3 regions of the Paenibacillus bovis genome follow, and region 2 is predicted to be linked to each of the others. Evidence: riboswitches for the same ligand, from Rfam matches in the RefSeq annotation. Region 2 holds a riboswitch; each other region holds the start of a gene.
The links. A riboswitch is a leader RNA that binds a small molecule or an ion and turns the genes downstream of it on or off. The one in region 2 is predicted to bind thiamine pyrophosphate.
Positions count from the first base shown of each region.

Region 1: linked by a shared signal. The riboswitch ahead of thiC (phosphomethylpyrimidine synthase ThiC) and the one ahead of AR543_RS24330 (hypothetical protein) in region 2 are both predicted to bind thiamine pyrophosphate.
Region 3: linked by a shared signal. The riboswitch ahead of AR543_RS04650 (ABC transporter substrate-binding protein) and the one ahead of AR543_RS24330 (hypothetical protein) in region 2 are both predicted to bind thiamine pyrophosphate.

Region 1 is NZ_CP013023.1:938,451-946,187, forward strand. It holds gene AR543_RS04080 (alkaline phosphatase) at 1-203, opposite strand, end outside; gene thiC (phosphomethylpyrimidine synthase ThiC) at 555-2,297, opposite strand; TPP riboswitch at 2,724-2,828, opposite strand; gene AR543_RS04090 (VC0807 family protein) at 3,043-3,663, shown strand; gene AR543_RS04095 (MOSC domain-containing protein) at 4,402-4,980, shown strand; gene AR543_RS04100 (DEAD/DEAH box helicase) at 5,059-7,737, shown strand, end outside.
Region 2 is NZ_CP013023.1:3,611,649-3,619,385, forward strand. It holds gene AR543_RS15295 (thiazole synthase) at 1-630, opposite strand, end outside; gene thiS (sulfur carrier protein ThiS) at 632-835, opposite strand; gene thiO (glycine oxidase ThiO) at 826-2,034, opposite strand; gene AR543_RS15310 (thiamine phosphate synthase) at 2,031-2,795, opposite strand; gene AR543_RS24330 (hypothetical protein) at 2,737-3,006, opposite strand; TPP riboswitch at 3,184-3,291, opposite strand; gene AR543_RS15315 (CpaE/TadZ family protein) at 3,346-3,924, opposite strand; gene AR543_RS15320 (serine/threonine protein kinase) at 4,226-5,722, opposite strand; gene AR543_RS15325 (DinB family protein) at 5,915-6,385, opposite strand; gene AR543_RS15330 (SAM-dependent methyltransferase) at 6,425-7,495, opposite strand; gene AR543_RS15335 (YbbN family protein) at 7,521-7,737, opposite strand, start outside.
Region 3 is NZ_CP013023.1:1,079,625-1,087,361, forward strand. It holds gene AR543_RS04625 (response regulator) at 1-1,052, shown strand, start outside; gene AR543_RS04630 (TatD family hydrolase) at 1,326-2,204, opposite strand; gene AR543_RS04635 (ABC transporter ATP-binding protein) at 2,201-3,055, opposite strand; gene AR543_RS04640 (ABC transporter permease) at 3,048-3,842, opposite strand; gene AR543_RS04645 (MTH1187 family thiamine-binding protein) at 3,842-4,132, opposite strand; gene AR543_RS04650 (ABC transporter substrate-binding protein) at 4,269-5,309, opposite strand; TPP riboswitch at 5,389-5,498, opposite strand; gene AR543_RS04655 (pyridoxamine 5'-phosphate oxidase family protein) at 5,714-6,130, shown strand; gene AR543_RS04660 (aspartyl-phosphate phosphatase Spo0E family protein) at 6,416-6,604, shown strand; gene AR543_RS04665 (bifunctional 2',3'-cyclic-nucleotide 2'-phosphodiesterase/3'-nucleotidase) at 6,999-7,737, shown strand, end outside.

The DNA of each region.
Region 1 (7,737 bases), 2.7 Mb from region 2:
CCATTTTTGCCGACAGTAGCGTAGCGGATAGCATTACGACTCGCTTCGCCCATACCATCGCCGATAAACAGGATGACATTTTTGGGAGCTGTTACTTTTTTGGCAGCAGTCGTAGCAGCAGCATCGGCAGTAGTGAAGCCGATAGTAAATAAAGGCACGCTTAATACAGCGGCAGCGCCCAGGGACAGGGCTGCTTTTTTCATGGAAAAGGTATTCAAGATCGTCACACTCCTAATATGTATTCATATGATACATTGATCATATATCCCATTTGTCATATGAAAAACCTTATTTTGTAAACGCAATATAAAATTGCATATTCATATAGCAGACGGAGTTGAATAGATATTAGCAGGATACACATACCCGGAAAGATCACTGGAGGCAGTGTTCCTTCCGGGTATGGTAGTATGTCGGCAGGATTTATGAATAGCTTGTATTCTGCGTATTGGCTATATTGCTGCTCAATCACTGTGCTAGCCGTATTTTAGTAATACGTTATTAATCATACGCTAGTAGCGATACTTGATTGCTGCTCTGGCAATCAGTCTATCTCAACTGTAAATGCGGCTGCCGCCTGCTTTGAATTCCTGCGACTTTTCCTGCATCGCCTGTTCGACCTGCGTATCACCATACTGATCACGGATATCCTGGGTAATTTTCATGCTGCAGAATTTGGGACCACACATAGAGCAGAAATGAGCGCTTTTGGCCCCTTCGGCAGGCAGCGTCTCGTCATGGTAACTCATAGCACGTTCCGGATCGAGAGAGAGGTGGAACTGATCCCGCCAGCGGAACTCGAACCGTGCTCTCGACAGGGCATCATCCCGCTTGCGCGCCTGCGGATGGCCTTTGGCGAGGTCGGCGGCATGGGCGGCAATTTTGTAGGCGATTACGCCTTCTTTGACGTCCTCGCGATTGGGCAGTCCCAGATGCTCCTTGGGTGTAACATAGCAGAGCATCGCGGTACCATACCAGCCGATCATCGCTGCACCGATCGCGGAGGTGATATGGTCATAGCCGGGAGCAATATCGGTCGTTAACGGACCCAGTGTGTAAAAGGGCGCTTCGTCGCATACTTCCAGCTGGCGGTCCATATTTTCCTTGATCAGATGAATCGGCACATGCCCCGGTCCTTCGATCATTACCTGTACATCGTGCTTCCAGGCGATATGGGTCAGCTCACCGAGTGTATCCAGCTCCGCAAACTGGGCTTCGTCGTTCGCATCCGCAATCGATCCGGGACGCAGCCCGTCACCGAGGGAGAAAGTGATATCATAACGCTTCATAATTTCGCAAATCTCTTCGAAATGCGTATATAGAAAATTCTCCCGATGATGCGCCAGACACCATGCTGCCATAATCGATCCGCCCCGACTGACAATGCCGGTCACCCGATTGGCTGTCAGCGGAATATAGCGCAGCAGTACACCGGCATGAATCGTAAAATAATCCACACCTTGCTCGGCCTGCTCGATCAGCGTATCACGGAATACTTCCCAGCTCAGATCTTCCGCCCGGCCATTGACCTTTTCCAGTGCCTGATAAATAGGAACCGTACCTACCGGTACCGGTGAATTGCGAATGATCCATTCCCTTGTTGTATGAATATTTTTGCCGGTAGATAGATCCATGATTGTATCGGCTCCCCAGCGGATCGCCCAGGTCATCTTCTCTACTTCTTCTTCGATCGAGGAAGCGACAGCCGAGTTGCCGATATTGGCATTGATTTTTACATGAAAATGACGACCGATAATCATCGGCTCACTCTCGGGGTGGTTGATATTGGACGGAATGACCGCCCGTCCGGCAGCCACTTCGGAGCGGACAAATTCAGGCTCCATGCCTTCACGCAGGGCGATAAACTCCATCTCCGGCGTAATAATCCCCTGTCGTGCATAATGCAGCTGGGTCACATTGGCGCCAGGCAGTGCCGCCTTCGGCTGCCGATCATTCTGCGGGAATAGTTCGGCACCCTGCCGGGCTTCGCGCTCACTGCTCTGGAATCCGTTATCCTGGGGACGTACATGGCGGCCTTCGTAGTGTACCGTATCCATTCGCTCTGCGATCCAGTTCTGCCGAAGCGGAGCCAGTCCCTGCCGGATATTCACTTCCTGTCCGGGATCGGTATAAGGACCGCTGGAATCATAAATATGCAGCGGTCCATTGGGAACGATCTCTCCGCGAATCTCGCTGTCTGATAAAGCAATCTCGCGTACGGGTACCTGAATATCGGCACGTGAACCCTGAATGTATACTTTACGGCTGCCGGGTAATGGGGTCTGAAAAATAGTCATATAAATAAAAAACCTCCTCACGAATGTAGATATCCGCCAGGAGACGTACTAATACAGGGATGGAAGCACAAAGGGAAGAGGAGACCGTGCGAGCAGATATCTGCGGTACGATGAAGCGTCCAGCAACAGGCATAGAGCGGCCGATTGTGTAGCTCCAGCTCCGGCAGGAGACAAAGAGAGGTTAGCTCCCTGGATGGGGGTACAAAATAGACCGATAATCAGTATCAAAATGCTTCCGCGCAACGAGTACAGGTACATCTGCTGCCTGCGCTCCATGCACATTCCGTAGTCTATTCACCATCTGTTTCGATCTGCCTGCTATCTATGTACATACGCAGATTGACGATTCGTCTACCCGGCCTCCTCCCATGGACAGCACAAAGCCGCCTCCGGGCAGGAAGCGGCAGAAACCGTATCGTCGTATCAACGAAGTCTCAACCACTTTCCTACGCTGGCATGACCCAGATCAGGTTCAAAGGGACCAAAGCAGATGCTTTATCTCAGCCCGTACAGGCGCCCCTAGTGGATACAGTTAACACTATATGTCGATCGGAATATAATTGTCAACTTTTGTTATTTTGAGGAAATGATTGTATATAGTATGGTTGGCAGCCGAATTACGGGTTATTTCGGTCTATAGACGTAGACGATCTAAGCTTAAAGTGGGATGATTATGCATAAATTTAAATATATAATTCCTGTATACATAATTCTTATGATTTTTTGAACTAAAGGAGATGGGGCTATGTCCGCAATGCCTGGCCGAAAATACATTATCATGACCCTGATTATCAATGGATTGATTCCATGGTTGATCTATATTCTGCTCAAACCGTACATGAGCAGTCTTACAGCCCTATCTATTGCGACCGTGGTGCCTCTGCTGGATAATCTGATCCATCTGTACCGGCACCGGAATCTGGATGTATTTGGAAGCATTATGCTGTTTACCTTTGTTCTGTCGCTCGTGATGGTATTGCTCGGAGGCAGCGAGAAGCTGCTGTTGATGCGTGAGTCCTTTATTACAGCCGGGGTAGGAGCGTTGTTTCTGGGATCGTTATTGATGAGAAGACCGCTCATTTATCATATGGTCAGCCGATTCACACCCAATGTAGATGGGGAAAAGAACTGGCAATATCCGTATTTCCGGAACGTTATGCGCAATATGACGCTGATGTGGGGGATCATTCTGGTACTGGAAGCACTGACCAAAATATTCATGATTGCGGAGCTGAGTACAGCGGTAGTTCTGGCATTCTCCAGTGTGGTATCGTATGGATTTATCGGACTGGCGATCCTGCTGACGATCGTCTACCGCCGTCGTTCTGCGACAAGACTTCGGCAGATCAAGCCTCCTGTTTCCTGATCAGCAAATACTGTAGATTTATCAGTTTACAAATCGAACAAAGACCCGGCGCCCATATTATGGGTTACGGGTCTTTGTTTGATAACAGGCATGTAATTTGGTAACACGTATATAGTCTGGGATATCTTCTCCCCTTTTCTAGAGGCGATCAGCTGCCAACCAGGCAGGCTAATACGCAGACAGCCGCCCGATATACCAGGCCGGGAAAAGATATTGCCAAATCCACAGCAGCTTCTATCCAGTGACTTCGTGACCAAGCATCGTTTGTTGATTTTACCTGGGTATTCATTTGGTATCCTCCTGATTCTGCCAGTATAAAATACAGAGCGAGTTGTAGTTCTTTTACCTATACGTGGGAAATTATGGAACGTCGCATAGGGCTAATTTATCTGTATATTCCAGAAAAGCCAGCAGATACGGTCCGGTATCAGGAATATAGATTAACTATGCATAGGCAGTATAAATACTCTGGTCGATCTGTTTCATAACAGGTCTTTTTGCTGCCCATGTACCAACAGATCCCTGCTTTGCCGAGCGATCCGTAAGGGTCTTGCATAACTATATCTATGCACTTCAGGGTTGAACAACCGTATGCAATTTGGGCTGCAGCAATGATTTGAGGTGCACACAGGCTTTTGTCTGTAAAAGAGGTTGTGTCTGGTGAATGGTCTGCCGGGTATGTCATAATCGAAGAAGCGATAAACGGACTATTATGGTCACGATCAAAGGAGAAACTTCATGAGCCAGAACCCATCCATTTCGTGGATAGAATCTACCCAATCGATTACCGTAGAAAGTGTGTTGGTTGCAGATACAAAAGGCAGCTTTGTGACACGCGCGTTGCCGGAGATTCCGGTCGAGCTGGCCGGAATTCCAGGCGATCGGCATTATGGACTGCTGCGCCGTGCAGATGCTCGTCAGAAAATATACAAACGCGGCACAATGATTGCGAATCGCCGCCAGATCAGTATCGTTTCCTACGAAGAATGTCTGGAGATTGCGCAGCGTATGAATCTGCCGGAGATACGGCCGGAGTGGCTTGGTGCCAATCTGATGATACGCGGACTGGAGCAGCTGACCCTGCTGCCTGCAGGAGCAAGGCTGTTATTTCCAGATGGAACCGGTCTGATCTGTGAAGGGGAAAATGTACCCTGCCGCAAGCCTGCCAAAATGATAGAAAGTATCCTCGAACAGCCAGGAGTGGCTTCCCGGTTTATGCCAGCCGCCAAAAAACGTCGCGGTATCGTCTGCTCGGTAGAGCGGGAAGGTATGATTCGCCAGGGAGATACTATACAGATCATCACCGCCCATTTATGAGGCGTGGTGATGATCCTGAAACGGAAACTATTGCACGGCAAAACAGGCTGAATCAACCAGCCGGACAGGAGGAAGCCCATGAGTACTGAATTTAATCTGCCTGCTATTCAGCGATGGTGCGGCCAAACTGCCTACAACAAAGGAATGGCTTATTATCGTTCGGGAAAGGTGTCTTTTACCCGTTACGATGATCATCGGAGACAATATGAAGCTAGCGTGCAGATTCGGGCGAATCAGCAGGAGCAGGTGCATTTGCATTTTGATGAAGCAGGCAAGGCACATGCGCATTGTACCTGCCCATCGCTGGCTTCCTATACCGCCTACTGCCAGCATGTGGCAGCGGTGATGATTCATGTCTATGAGTCGGGAGAGCTGGGCATGCCGCCGCTTTTGCATACCGCAGGCTCTGTAGGAGCAGCAGTCAATCCGGAGCCGGACAAGCTGCCGGTTCCTGCCGACGAGGGCAAAGACAACCAGCTGGCCGAGGAACTACTCAGTCTGTTCACAAGCCCGCCCAGACGACCTGGCGGCCGAAGAACCTACTTTGAGACTCGTACGGCATTGCAGGTGGAATGGATCTGCCGACCTGTTGCTTATGGCAATGGACAATACCGGCTTGGTCTGGAAATGAAAGCAGGACTGAAGCGTCCTTATGTTGTGCAGCATATTCATGAATTTCTGGAATGTGTGCGCAGCCGGAGAAGCTACGTATTCTCGGCACGATTCACCTATGATCCGGAGCTGCATAGCTTTAGCCGGGAAGATGATGAAGTTATCCGGCAGCTGCTGCTGATTCAGCGCGATGAACAGCCGGATCAGTCGATAGACCAATGGGCAGGGAAAGGTAAAAGTAGCCGCCGTTCGGCGCCTGGTGTAGCAGGTCAGCCCAACCAGCGAATGCTGATCATCCCGGTATCCCATTGGCCCCATCTGCTGCAGGCGATTGGGCATGCACCAGTCGCCCGGCTGGAATATCAGGAGCAGACGTTTGAAGGTATCACCCATCATTTGGGACCACTGCCGCTGTATTTTGAACTGGATCTTCTGAATGAGGGAAAAGAGCCAGGAGCGACTGCGAGCCAGCTACCTGCGTCCTCCCGCGGTCGCTTTGCAGTGGATACGATGTATCAGCTGCGTGTAGAGGGGATTCAGCAGATGATCGTGCTGGAATCGTATGGAATGGTTATGTATAACGGTGAATTTATCTCGCTCAATGAAGAGGATTGCCGCCGGTTAAGCGGACTGCAGCAGCTGCTGGCAGCTTCGAATACTGAGCAGCACCGGCTTCTTATTCCACCGGAGCAGCTGGAATCGCTGGTACAGCAGGTTATTCCGGGACTCACCCGACTGGGTAATGTCCAGATGACCCGCCGGGTATCGGAGATTGTCGTACAGACCCCGCTGCAGGCAAGACTGTATCTCGACCGTGTACGCGACCGGCTGCTGGCAGGTTTGGAGTTCCAATATGGCGACGTCATTATTAATCCGCTGAATCCTACACCGGCACAGGAGGACGAACGAATCCTGCTGCGTGATGGCGAAAAAGAAGAAGAAATTCTGAAGCTGATGGACGAAGCTTCTTTTGCTGCTACCGAGGGCGGTTATTTCCTCACCGATGAAGAGGCGGAGTATGAGTTCCTGTATCATATCGTCCCCCGTCTGGAGCAGCTGGTCAAGATCTATGCCACTTCTGTAGTGAAATCGAGAATCCAGGACCCGCTCGCTGCGCCGCGCATTACTGTGCACACGGATTCCCGTCATGACTGGCTGGAATTCAAATTTGAACTGGATGGTATTCCGGAATCGGCTATTATCCAGGTGCTCAAATCGCTGCAGGAGCAGCGCCGATATTATCGTCTGCCTACAGGAGCCTTTTTGCCGCTGGAAGACGAGCAGTTTCGGCAGGCAGCTGACTTTATCCGCCGTACGGGTATGGCACTGCCTCCTGATGAACAAGCCCTCGAAGACGGAGTACTGTTTCGCATCCCGGTTATCCATGGACTGGAAGCGCTCGATGCCGCAGATCAGAATGAAGTGTTTTGCTTTGACCGTTCGGTAAGAAAACTGCTGGAAAGTATCCGCCATCCCGATCTGTATGATGCGCCTGTTCCGCCATCGCTGGCACCGATTCTGCGGGATTATCAGCAGTATGGCTATCAATGGCTGCGGACGCTGGCGCATTATGGATTTGGCGGTATTCTGGCAGATGATATGGGGCTGGGCAAGACGCTGCAAAGTATTACTTTTATCGCTTCGGTATTATCGGAGATTCGCAGTAGCGGCGAGCCGGCAATTATTGTGGCGCCTGCTTCGCTAACGTACAACTGGCAGTATGAATTCCGCCGCTTTGCGCCCGATATTCGTACGACGATTATCGATGGCAGCCGAATGCAGCGTCAGCAGCAGTGGCAGGAGATCCATCGCTCGGACAATAGTGGATTGGAGTCAGATGTTATTATTACGTCCTATCCACTGCTGCGCCGGGATATGGAATATGCCGGGCAGGGTTCATTTCATACGATGATTCTGGATGAAGCGCAGTCTTTCAAAAATGCACTCACCCAGACGGCCCGTGCGGTCAAGCAGATTCAGGCACGACACCGATTTGCGCTGACCGGTACACCTATCGAAAATTCCATCTATGAACTGTGGTCGATTATGCATGTGATTATGCCAGGACTGCTCGGTACGCGCAAGGAATTTGCCGATCTGGAAGCTCGCACGATTGCCAAGCGGGTCCGTCCATTTATACTGAGA
Region 2 (7,737 bases):
TCCGGATACAGCACTGTTGAGGAGAACTGCATCTGCTCCGAGTTCCATCGCATATGCGGCATCTTTCGGAGAGCGAATTCCGGCATCGACGATAACAGGTACACGGGCATCAGCGATAATCCATTCCAGCATCGCAGGATTAAGAATGCCGCGTCCGGAACCTATAGGAGAAGCTCCCGGCATAACGGCATGAACGCCTATTTGCTGCAGCCGCTTGGCCAGCATATAATCGTCGGAGATATAAGGCAGTACTGTAAAGCCTTCTGCCAGCAGAATCTCACAGGCTTTTACTGTTTCCAGCGGATCCGGCAAAATCAGCTGGTCATCTCCGATCACTTCGACCTTTATCATATCACATAATCCCGATGCTCTGGCGAGTCTGGCGATACGTACCGCCTCTTCCGCTGTCCGTGCACCAGCCGTATTAGGGAGCAATGTATACTGGGTCAGATCCAGATGTTCCAGAAAATTGGGTTCATCCGGCTGATCCAGATTCAGTCTTCGTACCGCAAAAGTCAGCACCTCTGTTCCCGAAGCCTCCACTGCCTGTGTCTGTATTTGTAAATCACTGAATTTCCCTGTTCCCAGCAGCAATCTTGATTTGAATGAATGTTGTCCTATAGTTAACAAATCAACCACCTCCTACAAAATGTACAATCTCCAGTGTATCTCCATTGCCAATTACCGTCGTACCATGCTCTTCTTTTTGCAAAATGCGTTCATTCCATTCGACAATAACCCGCTTTCCGGCGAGCTGTAGCGATTCAAGCAGCTGTTCTATGGTCTGAACATCCGGTGATACTGTACGGCTGGTTCCATTGATCGTCAATTCCATACCGGTGTCCCTCCTTCTTTTTCCTGCAGTCCAGATAGCGGCTGAAGTGCCCGCTCTGGAGAAAAGCTTGTCGGAATCATATTGGATTGGTCCGCAGCTACAGCATCAGCCATGATTCGTCCGGTGCCGGCTGCCAGCAGAATCCCGTTGCGATAATGTCCACAAGCCATCCATACACCGGGTATCGGTTCGAGTCGTCCGAGGTAGGGAAGCTCGTCGGGTGTACCCGGACGTACGCCCGCCCAGCATCGTACCAGCTCCCCATTGGTAATAGCCGGAATATACTGCCTTGCCTTGAAAAGCAGTTCGGGGACTGCACCTGCTTCTACTATGGTATCGGTTCGGCCAGGCTTGCTGGTTGCTCCTATCCAGATACGATTGCCCTGCTTTGGAATAATATAAATCTGATTGCCATAAATGGTATGATTCAGCCAGCAGGATGGTGTACGAATTTCCAGCAGTTCGCCTTTGACTGGCAAAAAAGGAAGTCGGTACCCTTCGGTCTCAAGAAGTCTGCCACTTCCAATTCCGGAACTCAGAATGACGCGTTCTCCATACATTATCCCTTGCTCTGTCACTACACCTGTAACCCGGCCATGATTACCGTGTTCGCGCAGCAACCGCGTCACCTCGGTCTGTCGGTATAGGACTGCACCCAGACGTATAGCAGCCATAACCAACGCTTCATTTAGCAATGCAGGGATAAGCTGCTGCTCTGCCGGATTGTAGAGCATACCTTGCTCCGCATGGATATAAGGCTCTTCCAGAGCCAGACGTTGTCTGTTCCACCATTCCAGTGGTGAAGTATTGGACAAATGCTCTTCATTCCCATTATTGTTTCGATTCGGTGTATGCAATGAATGAATAGTATGGCTTTGCTTCAGATCCTGCTCATCGATCGGTAACAGAAATCCTTCACTGCGAAGTCCACAGTGTATGCCGGTTAGTTCGTACAGCTGCTCTGTGAGCTGGTTATAGAGCGAGCGGCTGTACAATGCCCATTTGCGAAGATCTTTACTTTCAAAATGCTCTGATTCTGCTGCCAGCATACCTCCAGCCGCTCCGGACGAACCGGAAGCTGGCTGATTTTTCTCGATCAGGGCAACTTTCATGCCTTTTAACGATAATTCATAAGCGATCGAGGCACCGATTACACCCGCTCCAACTACAATTGCATCGTAATGACCATTACTTCTCATACCGTTTCCTGCCTTCCTGATTCGATCTTGCCGATACGAGCAGCTGCAGCAGATAACGCTGCTGCATAAGCTGAAGCCTGTTCCAATGGATTCTTTGCAGCAAAGATTCCGGACATTACAGCTATACCGGCTGCTCCCGTACTTATCAGTTCCTCTGCATGATGAGGCTGTATCCCTCCGATCGCAATAACAGGTATATCTACGACAGCACATATTTGGCGCAGCTGCTCTACTCCCCGGGCAGGAACTCCTGGCTTGGAGGCTGTCTCATAGATATGTCCATAAAAAACATAATCTATTCCTTCCCGTTCTGCCTGAATCGCTTGTGCAGCAGTGTGTACTGATCTCCCCAGCCGAAAAGATTCTTTTTGCCAAAAATCCAATACAGACTCTGAATCTGCTGCTGGTGCATGATACTGTCTCCTCTGTCTGCTGGTACTTGCCCCGGTCTGATCATTACCGGATAGTGCATTTACATTTACCTCGTGTTTCTCTGGCAGAGATCGGACAAAACTTTGCAGCTCGGTTAAATGAGCACCTCCCAGCTTCAGCTCCGCAGCAAGCTGTATCCTGCTATTTAGCCGAATAGCAGCAGCAGGTATCCCTGCGTTTAACATGGCTTGTACCAGTTCATATACCTGTTTATCCGACCACTGCTTTTCCCGGATATGGATCGCTGTTACCTGGGAGTAAATCTGCCTGCTAACTGAAAGTATTTTCTCTGCTGTCTGATTGCCTGTACTCACCACATGCAGCTCCATTTTGCACCCCCCACAGATCTCCAATCTCTATCTGTATCACGGAATAACGAACACCTTCTCTGTTTTCCCAAATGGTAAGGCGGCCAGCTGGCATTGTATATTGCAAAATAATGCAAAAAAACCACCTTCCAAAGGAAAGTGGCTGTTTGGTATAAACAATAACAGGACGATCTGCATCGCTGCCTGCCGAAGCATAATCTGGTTGGATCATTCATTATATCTCCATGTACATTCCGGAACATTGCGATCCAAAAGGATGCTGATCCCGTCCATGATATACAGGGAATACATAATGATTCCTTGTATATACAATATGCAGATTGCTGTACTATTATTAATTACTTTATACAGCCTGCGTTGTCAGAGTAGATATATCCATATTATCCAAGATTATTCTTCTGCCACTTCCCTACGCTGGTATAATCCAGATCAGGTACAAAGGGTTCGGCAATCAGTTCTGCCATCTCAGCCATTACAGGCTCCCCCGTGTGTTGTCGCTATTCAATTTAAGCATATTTATCTTAGCAAAACTGTTCTTATAAAGCAAATACTATGTATGCACAGGAAATTTGATAACAGCTCCTGAAACTACAGAAATGCCGCCCAGCTGTTCGAGAATTGCTGCTGCAAGAAAGAAGGATTGTCGCAAAAATTCAGCCGATTGAGCAGATGTATCGTGGCTACCATCTAGCATCAATTGATGTCTCATAAAAGAAAACAGATTTTGCGCATTCCATGCATCTTCAAAATCCTGATAAGCATTGAGCCGGTATATATCTTGTTCTACTTTAAATTGATTTGCTATCCAGGCAGCGGTAAGTGCTGATTCCGTTTGATAGGCACCCAATACAGGAATCCATACTCTGGAACGCATTACTTCATGATGAGCATATTCATGAAAAAAGGTATTGAGCTGTACAAGATCCTGACCCAGATTGACAATGACAAGATCAGCTTCTGCAAGCAGGGGCATCTGCTCTAACCCCGAACCGGCATCCAACAGAATCAGATCATAGCACAGACCTGCAGTATGAAGCATGTATTTCCAGAAAAGATCATCTGCCGGAATGGGTGCTGCCTTATCAGTACCTGCCAGAAGATCAAGCCGATTCTGGAGCAATGCAATCATATAACTGGATACATTACTGCGAGTCAGAATACCCGACTTGTATGAATAATACAGCCGATCAATGCCTGGTATAGAGCGTCTGTCAGCATTGTCGGCAGAAATATCTGTATCTGTACTTGTACTCAGCAGACCTGCTTCAACACTGTGATAACGATATTGATTATGACAAAGCAATAATTTTAGACGATATTGCAGAGAAGCAGTAATCGCTGTAATCGCCGCGTGCGACGATGTTCTACTATTCCCTTTATCGGGACTCCAGAACATTACGGTGGTCATTGATCTGCTCCTTTCCTTTTGATTAGCGCAGATTAAACCATAATTTGCGTTTCCTTACTGCAGAGGGACGGTCTTCACCAAATATTTTTTTCAGTATAGAGGCTGTAGCAGGCTGATGATCAAATGGATCGGGATGCCATGGAATACTGTATATCTGTTCCGTATGCAGCTCATGCTGTAATCGTGATACAGCATCTGCGGGAGCCAGAGGAAGATAATAATGCCATTTGTCCCGCGGGTATCGATGCAGATCAGCAGCCATTTTGAGCACGTCCTGGTAACGCCATTCGGCTCCTGATCCAACTACAATAGGGATATCTGCACGCAGAAATTCTTCCAGTCTGGCATTTTGCTGATAACGTCCCAGGTCGAGAATAATAAACCGGTAGCTACCGCCAAGCAAACCGACTACTTCTGCGCGAGCAGATTCACGCCAGTAATCGACTCCTTCCAGCGTAAACTTCCGTTCCTCCAGCAGCATCTGCTGTTCGGCCATACCATTTACGGCTACCTGCTGTATACGGGCAAATGCTCCGGGATGATCATTCATTTCCACAAGAGCGACCTTTTGCTGACTCCTCGCCAGATGATGGGCAATCGCTACCGCCGTATGGGTAGTTCCCGTACCTGATGTAGCTCCCATTACTGCGATCACCTGTGTGATCTTGTTCCATCCACCGACCAGGTTACCAGATCCTCTATGGGTTCGATTGTAATAGTCATTTATGACCTGTCCCAGTGCCTGCCTGGTATCCGAAGCAGACTGGTATCTTTCTGCGGGTTGATGATGCAGCAGCTTGCGGATAATAGGGATCATGGCCCGGGGTATATCATTTCTGATAAACTTCTCCATACCGAGCATCCATTCGCTATAATGCCCTCCTGTCGACAAATACAGGATAAGCGCTCCCAATCCATACAGATCAGAACGATGATCGGTTTGCCCGCTTCCATACTGCTCGGGTGCCGCAAAGCCGATAGTACCCAGCTTTACGGTATCCTGACTTTCCTGCGGTTTGAAGGTCCGGGCAATTCCGAAGTCGATAAGTCGTATATCCATTTCCGGAGTAATCATTACATTGGATGGTTTCATGTCGCGAAATACGATTGGAGGTTCATGCTGATGCAGATACTCCAGCACATTGCAGAGTTGATTGGCACAGCGCATAATAAATGCCGCATCTACCTCTGCAGGTTGTCTTTTGAACTTTTGTTCCAGTGTTTCTCCTTCAATATAATCCATGACCATATAGGTATAGCCATCAGGATCATCTGTAATAAAATCCACAATTCTCGGTAAAAATGGATGGCTCAGCGAAGTAAGCATTTTGGCTTCTGCTGCTACTTCCCTATATTGAGATGGCTGGGCTACACTTTCCTTGACTGCCCATTTCTTGCCGGGCAATCTCAGGTCATGCGCCAGGTACACATGACTCATGCCTCCACTTCCCAGTTTCTCCTCGATACAATAACGCTCCGCCAGTACCATTCCCTGATACAGCCGGGTTGGATGAATCATATAGAACAGCTCCCTTCTGCAAACAACAAAAAAAGGGAAAGCCTCCGTCTATTCAAGCAGACTAATACTGTCTGTTCGAAAGACGGGATGCTTTCCCTATCCGTTGTATATTCATATACCTGTATTATAGTAACTGCATCTGAGTTTGTAAAGGATAATCGGGGTCATCCGATTCCACCCGATATAACGAGTTTATTTTTGTGCTGCAAAAGCTTCGCGATTACGCTGGATCTGATTCACATGACCTTCCAGATGAGTGACGCAGAGCTTTTCTACGAGCGCACGGGCTGTAATCTCGCCGTCGACGTTATGCTGGCCTGTACGTTTTTGATCTTCTTCCGTAATGGTCTCCAGCACAGGGGCAAAAGCTTTGCGCATCGCCAGCAGTGCCTGCAGATGATGTTCCAGATCCAGTGAAGCATAACCAAGCCGCTGCGCCCAGCGATCCTGATCAAAAGCCACTATAACCGGATTATCTTCAGCCAGAATAGCTTTGAGGCGATGCTGAAGTACAATCTCCACATCATACAGATGAACTACGATCTCATGAATACTCCATGCTGTCGGAGCAGGCTTGAACTGCAGTTCGGCCTCGGAAAAACAACGTACCTGTTCTACAAAGCGTTCCATATCCGGTAAATAACGATAGATTGCATTTTGCATAACGCACATCCTTCTCGAAGGTATACAAGCTATTACAGATTAGTACTTTACCATATAAAGGGTAATTTCATCACGATTGTGGAACAGCTGTTTGGCACGTTGAACCTGAAGACGCGCTTCTTCAAACGTATGAATCACTTCCTTGATCAGTGCCAGCGGTTTTTTGTGCATCAGCTTGACGGTCACAATAACCGTACCGCCAGGTACTACCGCATCCAGCAGATCAATAACAAGTCGTGCAGTCAGCTTGGGACTCCAGCTCATATCACAGACGAGCAGATCAAATTCGCCTGCACTCAGCTTCACTTCCGATGCATTGCGCCGAACCACTTTGAGATTCGGATGATTTTGCAGGGAAGGATGCATTTTGGCAGGGTCGACTGCAGTTACTTTCATACCTCTTTCCAACAGGAACGAAGTCCAGCCTCCAGGAGCTGCACCTACATCCAGTCCCGAGCGGAAGCTGGTAAAATCAATACCGAACACTTTTTCCGCTTCCAGCAACTTGAACTTGGCACGGGAAATCTGACCTTCTTCCCGCTGAAAACGCACAGCGCCTCCATTCCAGTCAGACAGATTATCCTGCGGAAGCGAGATGCCTGCATACAGACGATCGGCTGTCCAGAAAACAGACAATATCAGATCCGGATTCTGCACGGTATACTCGGAATGCAGCGAAGCCAGTCGTTCCTCCAGCAGATGACGAAGTTCGGACATATTTTCTTCTACGTTGGCATCTCCTGTCTTGCGTACCTGTACCGACAGCGATATCCCGTATAATTCTTCCCGTTTGAGCAGCAACTCTGTCAGCGCGTCCAATGGATGCTGTTCAGGCTCTATTTGTTCCAGTACCAGATCGTAACGCACCGGCTGAATATGACGCAGAAACATCGGTGGCTCCGATGTCAGACGGGCGATCACATCTTCTGGTGCTGCAGGAAGTGTCAGCAAGAGCACTTCACCGTGTATCAGAACCGAACTTTTGACCGAACCAAAAATACGCTTCAGTTCCTCCTGCGCGTAAGCGGCAAATCCGTGATTGGCTGTGCCAATCCAGCGGGATTCCGCCTGTATGTCCTGCTCTTGCTGTACAATGTTCTCTTCATTCATGAATATTCTTATAGCCTCCAATAGTTTATACAATAACACTCCGTATATGCTCAAGTATGCGCTGAACCGATTCCATCCGGTAGAGCATGCGCGGACTTTTTACACGCCAAGCTTCAAATACAATCAAACAGGGCACACTTGTTATTTCATAAGCCTGCACAAACCGGGGAGCAAAATTGATATTTAGTGCATAAGTCATATGATCCGGCAGCAGCGGCAGGGCGGTCTCCAGCATCCGCCGG
Region 3 (7,737 bases), 2.5 Mb from region 2:
ATCTGCTGGCATTGATCGATGATATTCTGGATCTGTCCAAGGTGGAGGCAGGTATGGTCGAGGTGCAGCGGGAGCTGATTTCTATTCATGATATTCCGGAAGTAATGGGCTATAACTTTAACAAGCTGGCCGAGCAGAAGAATCTGCAATTCTGGACGGAAGTAGATACCGATGCACCGCCGACCTTTTATACCGATGGCAAAAGACTGCAGCAGATTCTCAAAAATCTGCTTTCCAATGCGTTCAAGTTTACGAGTGAGGGCAAGATTAGCTTGCGGATTGCTCCGGCAGAGAAAGTTCCGCTGCCTGAAGGTTACAGACTGCCAGAAAAGATGGATCATATGCTCGCCATCTCGGTAAAAGATACCGGGATCGGTATTGCGCCGGACAAGCAGCAGGTCGTTTTTGAAGCATTCCGTCAGGCGGAAGGCGCCCGGACCGACCGTGACTATGGCGGAACCGGACTCGGATTATCGATCTGCCGCGAATTCTCAAGGCTGCTGGGTGGTTTTATTACGGTCGAGAGTGAGGTAGGCCGCGGAAGTACATTTACCCTGTATATTCCTTCACTGCCGGAAGACTTTGCACCGGACAGCCCGGAGACTGCTTTATCGTCTCCTGCCAGTCTGCCGGAAGAGCTGGATATGCTCAAAGGCAAAAAAATCCTGGTGGTGGATGACGATTTCCGTAATATTTTTGCTTTGGAAGGGGCTCTCAAATCCAAAGGCATGAACGTAATAAGTGCCTATAACGGCAAGGAAGCCCTGGAAATGCTGGAGCAGGGTCAGCCGGATCTGGTCCTGATGGATATTATGATGCCTGTAATGGATGGTTATGTGACGATGGAGAATATCCGCCGACAATCACAGTGGGCAGAACTGCCGATTATTGCGTTGACCGCCAAAGCGATGAAGGATGATCGGCAGCGCTGTCTGCAAGCCGGAGCATCCGATTACCTTAGCAAACCGCTGCAGATGGAGCAGTTGTTCTCCATGCTGCTCGTATGGCTGAGTCCTGCAGCATCCGTCAAAGGTGATGATTACAAAGCTTGATATCGTTTGGTTAAGCTATCCGTAGTGATCAACTGGTATACTCATGCTTATCAGCATATGATACAGGTCGAATAATCAGTAAAGGATTTGCGAGTACAGGCTGTCGTCAACTGTATCGCAAGATTCGGTACACGGGTCGTGTATTGCTGATTATTTGATCCCATGACTGCCAATACAATCAGAAAAGCCTGATCTGGCTGAAGAAGAATTTCCTTCTTGCCGATCAGGCTTTTTGTGATTGTGAGTCTTCGACATACTAAAGTGCCATCCCTATCACCCGTTAAGTTGATAAAAATTACAGGTATTGGCATACAGAATCTGACGGGCTTCGTACTCGCTTAGCCCTTGAATCGCAGCCCATTCCCGGCAGACATCTGCGGTCATGCGCGGATGAGTAGACTGCCCGGTAAATGGACCCTCAAAAGGCCACGGCCCATCCGTCTCGGCCATAACCAGCTCACGGGGATACAGGGCAGCCAGTTCACGGATCTCCGGTTCATAGGCAATATCCGGGGTGAATGAGATATGGTATCCATGCTGCGCCATTCGTTTGACCGTGGCTGCAGAGCCCTTGAACCAGTGGAAATGGGCTCGCCGGATGCGGTACTCTTCCAGCAGTTGGCATACCGTATCGGCATCCTCATAGACCGCATGGAGTACAACCGGTTTGTCATGCTTGGCGGCAAGCTGCAGATACTGTTCCAGCAGCTGAATATATCCGGCTTCATCCAGTTTCTCTTCACGCGCAGCCAGCTCCTGTCGCAGATAGTAAGGCAGTCCGATCTCGCCTACAGCTACCAACTGGTTCATCCGTGATTCTATCCATTCCAGCAGCTCGCTGGTCTGCTGCCGGGAAGGAAGAGGCTGCTCGGGATGATAGCCATAAGCAGGGTACACCAGACCCGGATATTGCCGGGACAGCAGCTCGATCCGCTGGCAGGAATCCTTGTTCATCGAGACCGCGATTATCGATTCGACCTGATGATTCGGCAGACTCTGCATCATCTGACGAATAGCATCATCGTCATATTGATCCAGATGAATATGGCTATCGATAGACGGGATGGAGGGTGATTTCTCCTGCAGTTTGGATAACGAGGCAGCAGAGACAGAGGACGTTGAAGAATGCAGAACATCGTATTCGCTCATCATCCGTTCAGCTCCGCTCGCAGCGCTTCAGTCAATTGTCTGCGCAGCGCGATAAATTCCGGCGTATCCACCAGCTCTTCACGCCGCGGTCTTGGAAAAGGCACTGAGACTTTTTGGATCACATGAGCCGGGCGGCTGGATAATACATAGATCGTATCGGACAGCAGCAGCGCTTCTTCGATATGATGCGTAATAAAAACGACCGACCGCCGATTCTCTTCCCAGATGCGCAGCAGCCAAGCCTGCATCTCGCTGCGGGTAAAAGCATCCAGCGCGCTGAACGGCTCATCCAGACAAAGCAGCGATTGCGGTCCAAGCAGTGCTCGCAAAAAAGCGACCCGCTGCTGCATACCGCCGGACAGAGTACGTGGATAGGCACGGGCGAATCCGCCCAATCCTACTTTGTCCAGCCAGGTCCGGGCAAGAGCGAGCGATTCCTGACGCGGCATACCGGCAGTCTCGCGGGCGAGGATTACATTCTTTTCAATCGTACGCCAGGGCAGCAGAGCCGGCTGCTGGGGCATATAACCGGCTTTGCCCTGCAGGCCATTGATCCGCTGGCCCTGCAGCACAATATCTCCCTGATCCGGCAGCAGCACCCCGCCAATCATCTGCAGCAGGGTACTTTTCCCCGAACCCGAAGGGCCAATTACCGAGACAAATTCACCTTCATGTACAGTCAGCGATATATTTTCCATGACCTGCAGCTGTTGTTTGCCCTGGGCAAAAGCTTTGCTGATATTCCGTAGCTCCAGAAAAGGTCTGGCATTCCCATTCTCTGCGAAAGGAGAAGCGGTGGCAGCTGCATCTCTTTCTGTAGCAGTTGCCGCCGGAGGATATGTGGAATCAGGCACGGTCGATTCCTCCTTTACTATTGGAAGTACTGTCATTCTGCCAGCGTACACACCATTTCTCCAGCAGCACGATCAGCGAGAACATGATCAGGCTAAAAGCAATCACAATCATAATCGCAACAAACATGCGGTCGGTACGAAAAGCAGACTGCTGAAGCAGCATATAATAACCAAGCCCTTCACTGCTGCTGATCCATTCAGCAATAATCGCCCCCATAATGCTGTAGGTAGCGGCAATTTTCAGTCCCGAGAAGACAGCCGGCAGACTGTAAGGCAGCTCCAGCTTCCAGAAAATCTGTCCACGCGTGGCTCCAATCATTTGCATATAATTCATCATCACCCGGTCGGTACCGGCGAGTCCGCCCAGTGCTGCCACCGTGATTGGGAAAAAGCACACCAGTACAATAACGATAAGCTTGGACAACAGTCCAAAACCGAACCAGATAATCAGCAGTGGTCCGAGTGCGATCAGCGGTATATTTTGACTCAGAATCAGCAGCGGATACAGTGCACGGCGCAGAAAAGGAATATAATGCAGCACACCGGCGACGATCAGCCCGGTCGCCGCTCCAATGCCAAATCCAGATAGCGTCAACTTCAGCGTGGCCCACGTATGCCCGAGCAGACTGGTGTAACTTTTCTCGGCTTCCTGGGCGATACGGGCGGGACTTGGCAGAATCCAGTCTTCAATCTGGAAAAAGCAAGTGGCGAGCTGCCACATGACCAGCAACAAAACGACCGCCCCAAAGGGCGGCCATATGCCTTTCCACCATGCTCTAATGGACATTAGCGGTATTTCTCCGTTAGTCCGTCCATGCTGATGCCGGATGGATTATGCGCGATTTTGATCTGGGAAATGATACTCGGGCTGCCCTTTTCCACCAGCGCCTCATGCATCTTCTGTACAACTTCCAATAGCTGTGGAAGCTCGCCTTCCAGCGTCGTTTCCAGTGGGTGCACTTCATATTTCAGTCCGGAAGCCTGAATCACCTCGATAGCGGCATCCACGTAATCATAGGAATTTTCATTGTTGGGTGTTTTGGGAATAACCTGAATGCTCAGTAGAGTCGTAGCCATCATGATAACCTCCTGGGTAAATGAATTGGGTGAAAAATAAGATTGGTTGTCTTCGATAAAATCGACAGGATCAATCATAAAGACGAGCAGTGAGCGGTCTATTATTCATCGGTCACGCCGGGAATAACTCGGAAGCTTACTGGGTACCGGCAGCCGGCAGATAGTCATTGGTGAATGCTTTGGAAGCGTCCAGTTTGGCATCGAGCAGACCCTGCTTATACATCCAGTCGGCATACCCGGACCAAATCTCTGGCTTTTGCATTCCCCACTGTTTGGCATCGTCCTGATACTTGGGAGACAGCCACTTCTGGCTTGCTTTGACCAGTTCAGGATCGAGATCAGGTACAGCCTTGATCAGAATATCAGCGGCTTTGTCCGGGTTGGCGATGGCGTATTCATATCCTTTGGCTGTTGCCGCTATAAAAGCTTTGACCAGTTCCGGGTCCTGCTGGATCTGCTTTTCGTTGGTCACAATAATCGGCGTATAATAATCGAGATTCGGCGAATAATCTTTTACATACATCATGTTCAGCGGTTCACCGCGCAGCTCGGCTTCGACACCGGTCCAGCCGTAGAAGATCCAGGCAAAGTCGATGCCTTTCTTGACCGCTGTAAAAAAGTCCGCATCTCCGATATTCACACTTTTGACTTTGCTGACATCACCGCCGTCGGTCGTCATGATTGATTTCATCACGGCTTCCTCGACCGGTGAGCCCCAGGCTCCGTAAGACTTGCCTTCCATATCCTTGGGCGTTTTGATGTTACGGTCTACCGGTGAAGCAAAGCCCGAACTGTTGTGCTGAATCACAGCGGCTAGCGAGACGAGCGGTACACCCTGCACGCGTGCCTGGGTCACGCTTTCCTGATAGCTGATACCAAACGGAACTTTACCGGAAGCAACCATTGTATCGGCGCCGCCCTGTCCCGGTGTGATAATTTCTACATTTAATCCGGCTTCCTTGTAGTAGCCCATCTGCTGAGCCACATAGAGACCGGTATGGTTCGTGTTCGGTGTCCAGTCCAGCACGACCTGTACATCCTTGAGAGTACTGCCGTTTGCTCCTTCGGCGCTCTGGCTGTTATCGGCCGGACTGCTTCCTTTGCCTCCGCATCCTGCAGTGATGAGCAGCAGGCATACCGCCAGCAGCGGCAGAAGCTTGTTCCAGTGTTTGTTCATTTCTCTACCCCTTCTTCCTCTGTATATAAAAAAAGCGCCCCGGATCGGGACGACATAGGTGCATATCGTATGAGGACACATACAATGCTTGATTCGCTTCCTACGCTGGCATTATCCAGATCAGGTATAAGGGTCTGTATTGATCGAATACACTCTCAGCCGGCTAGCCCAGCTCCCCCAGATCGTATGCGCTTTTTCTAGGTGTAATTATAGACGAGAGCCTGCCTGCTGTCCAGCAAGTGAGGCATCCGGGGAACGATAGGATAAGCGGTGAAGGTTCAGCTTGCTGCTGACCGGGTAAGTATCCATACAGGCACTCAAAGTTAAGTACTATCTAAAATTCAGCGCCTTGTTATCAGGGTGTATTGAATAATCCAAGTCCATATCGCGGAAGGAGCTTGATCATGAGTCAAACATCAGTTGAACAATCTATCGTCAAAGCACTGGAAGAAAACCGTTTTTGTGCATTCGGCACAGTGGAGAACAATAAACCAAAGGTACGCTATATGGCGGTATATAATGAAGGATTGAATATTCATCTGGCTACCGACCGCAAAACGCAAAAAGTGGATGAGCTGGAACAGAATCCGAATTGCTATCTGCTGCTCGGTTACGAAAAAGGCGGCAATAACGAAGTAATCGAAATCGAGGCAACCTGCGCTGTATCGACAAATGATGAACTGAAGCAGCGTGTCTGGAAGGATGAATTCAAAAATTGGTTCTCCGGACCGGATGATCCCGATTATGTAGTACTGGATATTACCCCACAAACGATTGAATATACCGACAAAGAAGGTCAGAAACAGACCTGGAACGGCTAAACGCCTTTCGTTTGTCGATACGGATACGATTCGCTTAACAAGAATTTCAGGATAGCGATGTAAAATCCGGTGACGAATTTTGTAAAATGCGCAGGCAGACTACAGAATCGGACACCGGATTTTTTGTCATTTTTTGTTTCCAATAAAAGGATAAAATAGGGACTGTAGGAACTTGATCAAACCCCTGATTTTGGGGTATAAACAATGTATTACTACAAATTTTATCTATTTCAAATATAAGGCAATGCGAGAAGTGAAAGGGGTAATCTACAGGAGGTGCTTTCCTTGGACCTGAAAAAGATCGAACAGCAGATTGAACAGGAACGCCGCATACTGAATCAAATGGCAGAAGAGCATGGAATCCGTGATCACCGGGTGATCGATCAATCCGAGCAGCTGGACCGAATTCTTGACTCTTATTTGCAGCATAAACACCGCAAAGGTGACCAGGCTGCTACAGGCTGGAGTCAATAAGGATATACAAAATCCTGTGTACCGGAATAAAGAGTAGTTAAACTGTAGCCGGGCAAAGCTGGATTTGGATAAAAAATCGCAAAAATAACTGACGTATATATGTAATATATACGTCTTTTTTGTAACTATTTTTACAAAAAATTAAAAATTGGATCAAATATCCCTTCAAATATGTCAGTCTATAGTATAAAATTCTCTCATGCAGCTATATACTTCGCTCTTTTATGCGTCTGCACTCCCATATCGAACTGTAATATGTAACGAGTAGCGCAAATCCGTATACAGATTTCATACCGGCTTTACATATTTTTTATACATAGGTGAGTGTAAGCGTTTATATTGAATGAATCAGAGAACGTATACGTGCTGAATATACTCGGGAGGGGTTTTAATTTTGAAACTGGGGAAAAAGACACTCAAGAAAACAGTAGCGGCGATTGCAGCGCTGCAGCTGTTTGGCATCACGGCTGTACCGGTATTTGCAGCGGATACGACTGCATCAGGTGCAACGGTCAAGCTTCGCCTCATGGAAACGACGGATATTCACACCAATATTATGAACTATGATTACTATTCGGATAAACCGACAGATGAGTATGGTTACGACAAGACCGCTACATTGATCCGGGCAGCTCGTGCAGAAGCACCCAACAGCGTACTGGTGGATAACGGTGACCTGATCCAGGGTACGCCGCTGGCTGACTATGTCGCCAAAGTAAAACCGCTTAAAGAAGGCGAAGTACATCCTGTCTACAAAGCTATGAACCAATTTGGCTACGATGTCGGCAACTTTGGGAACCACGAGTTCAACTATGGTCTCGATTTCCTCAAGACTGCGATCGAAGGAGCCAATTTCCCTTATATTAATGCCAATATCTATGTCGATGACGGCACAGGCAAAGGCGAGAAAAACTACTTTACTCCTTACAAAATCCTCGATAAGGAAGTAACCGACGAGCAGGGCGCCAAGCACACGATCAAAGTCGGCGTAATCGGCTTTGTACCGCCGCAAATCATGCAGTGGGACAGTGCCAACCTGGCAGGTAAAGTAGTAGCCAAAGATATTATCGAAACCGCCAAAAAATTCGTTCCGCAAATGAAAGCGGAGGGAGCGGACATCATTGTTGCAGTTC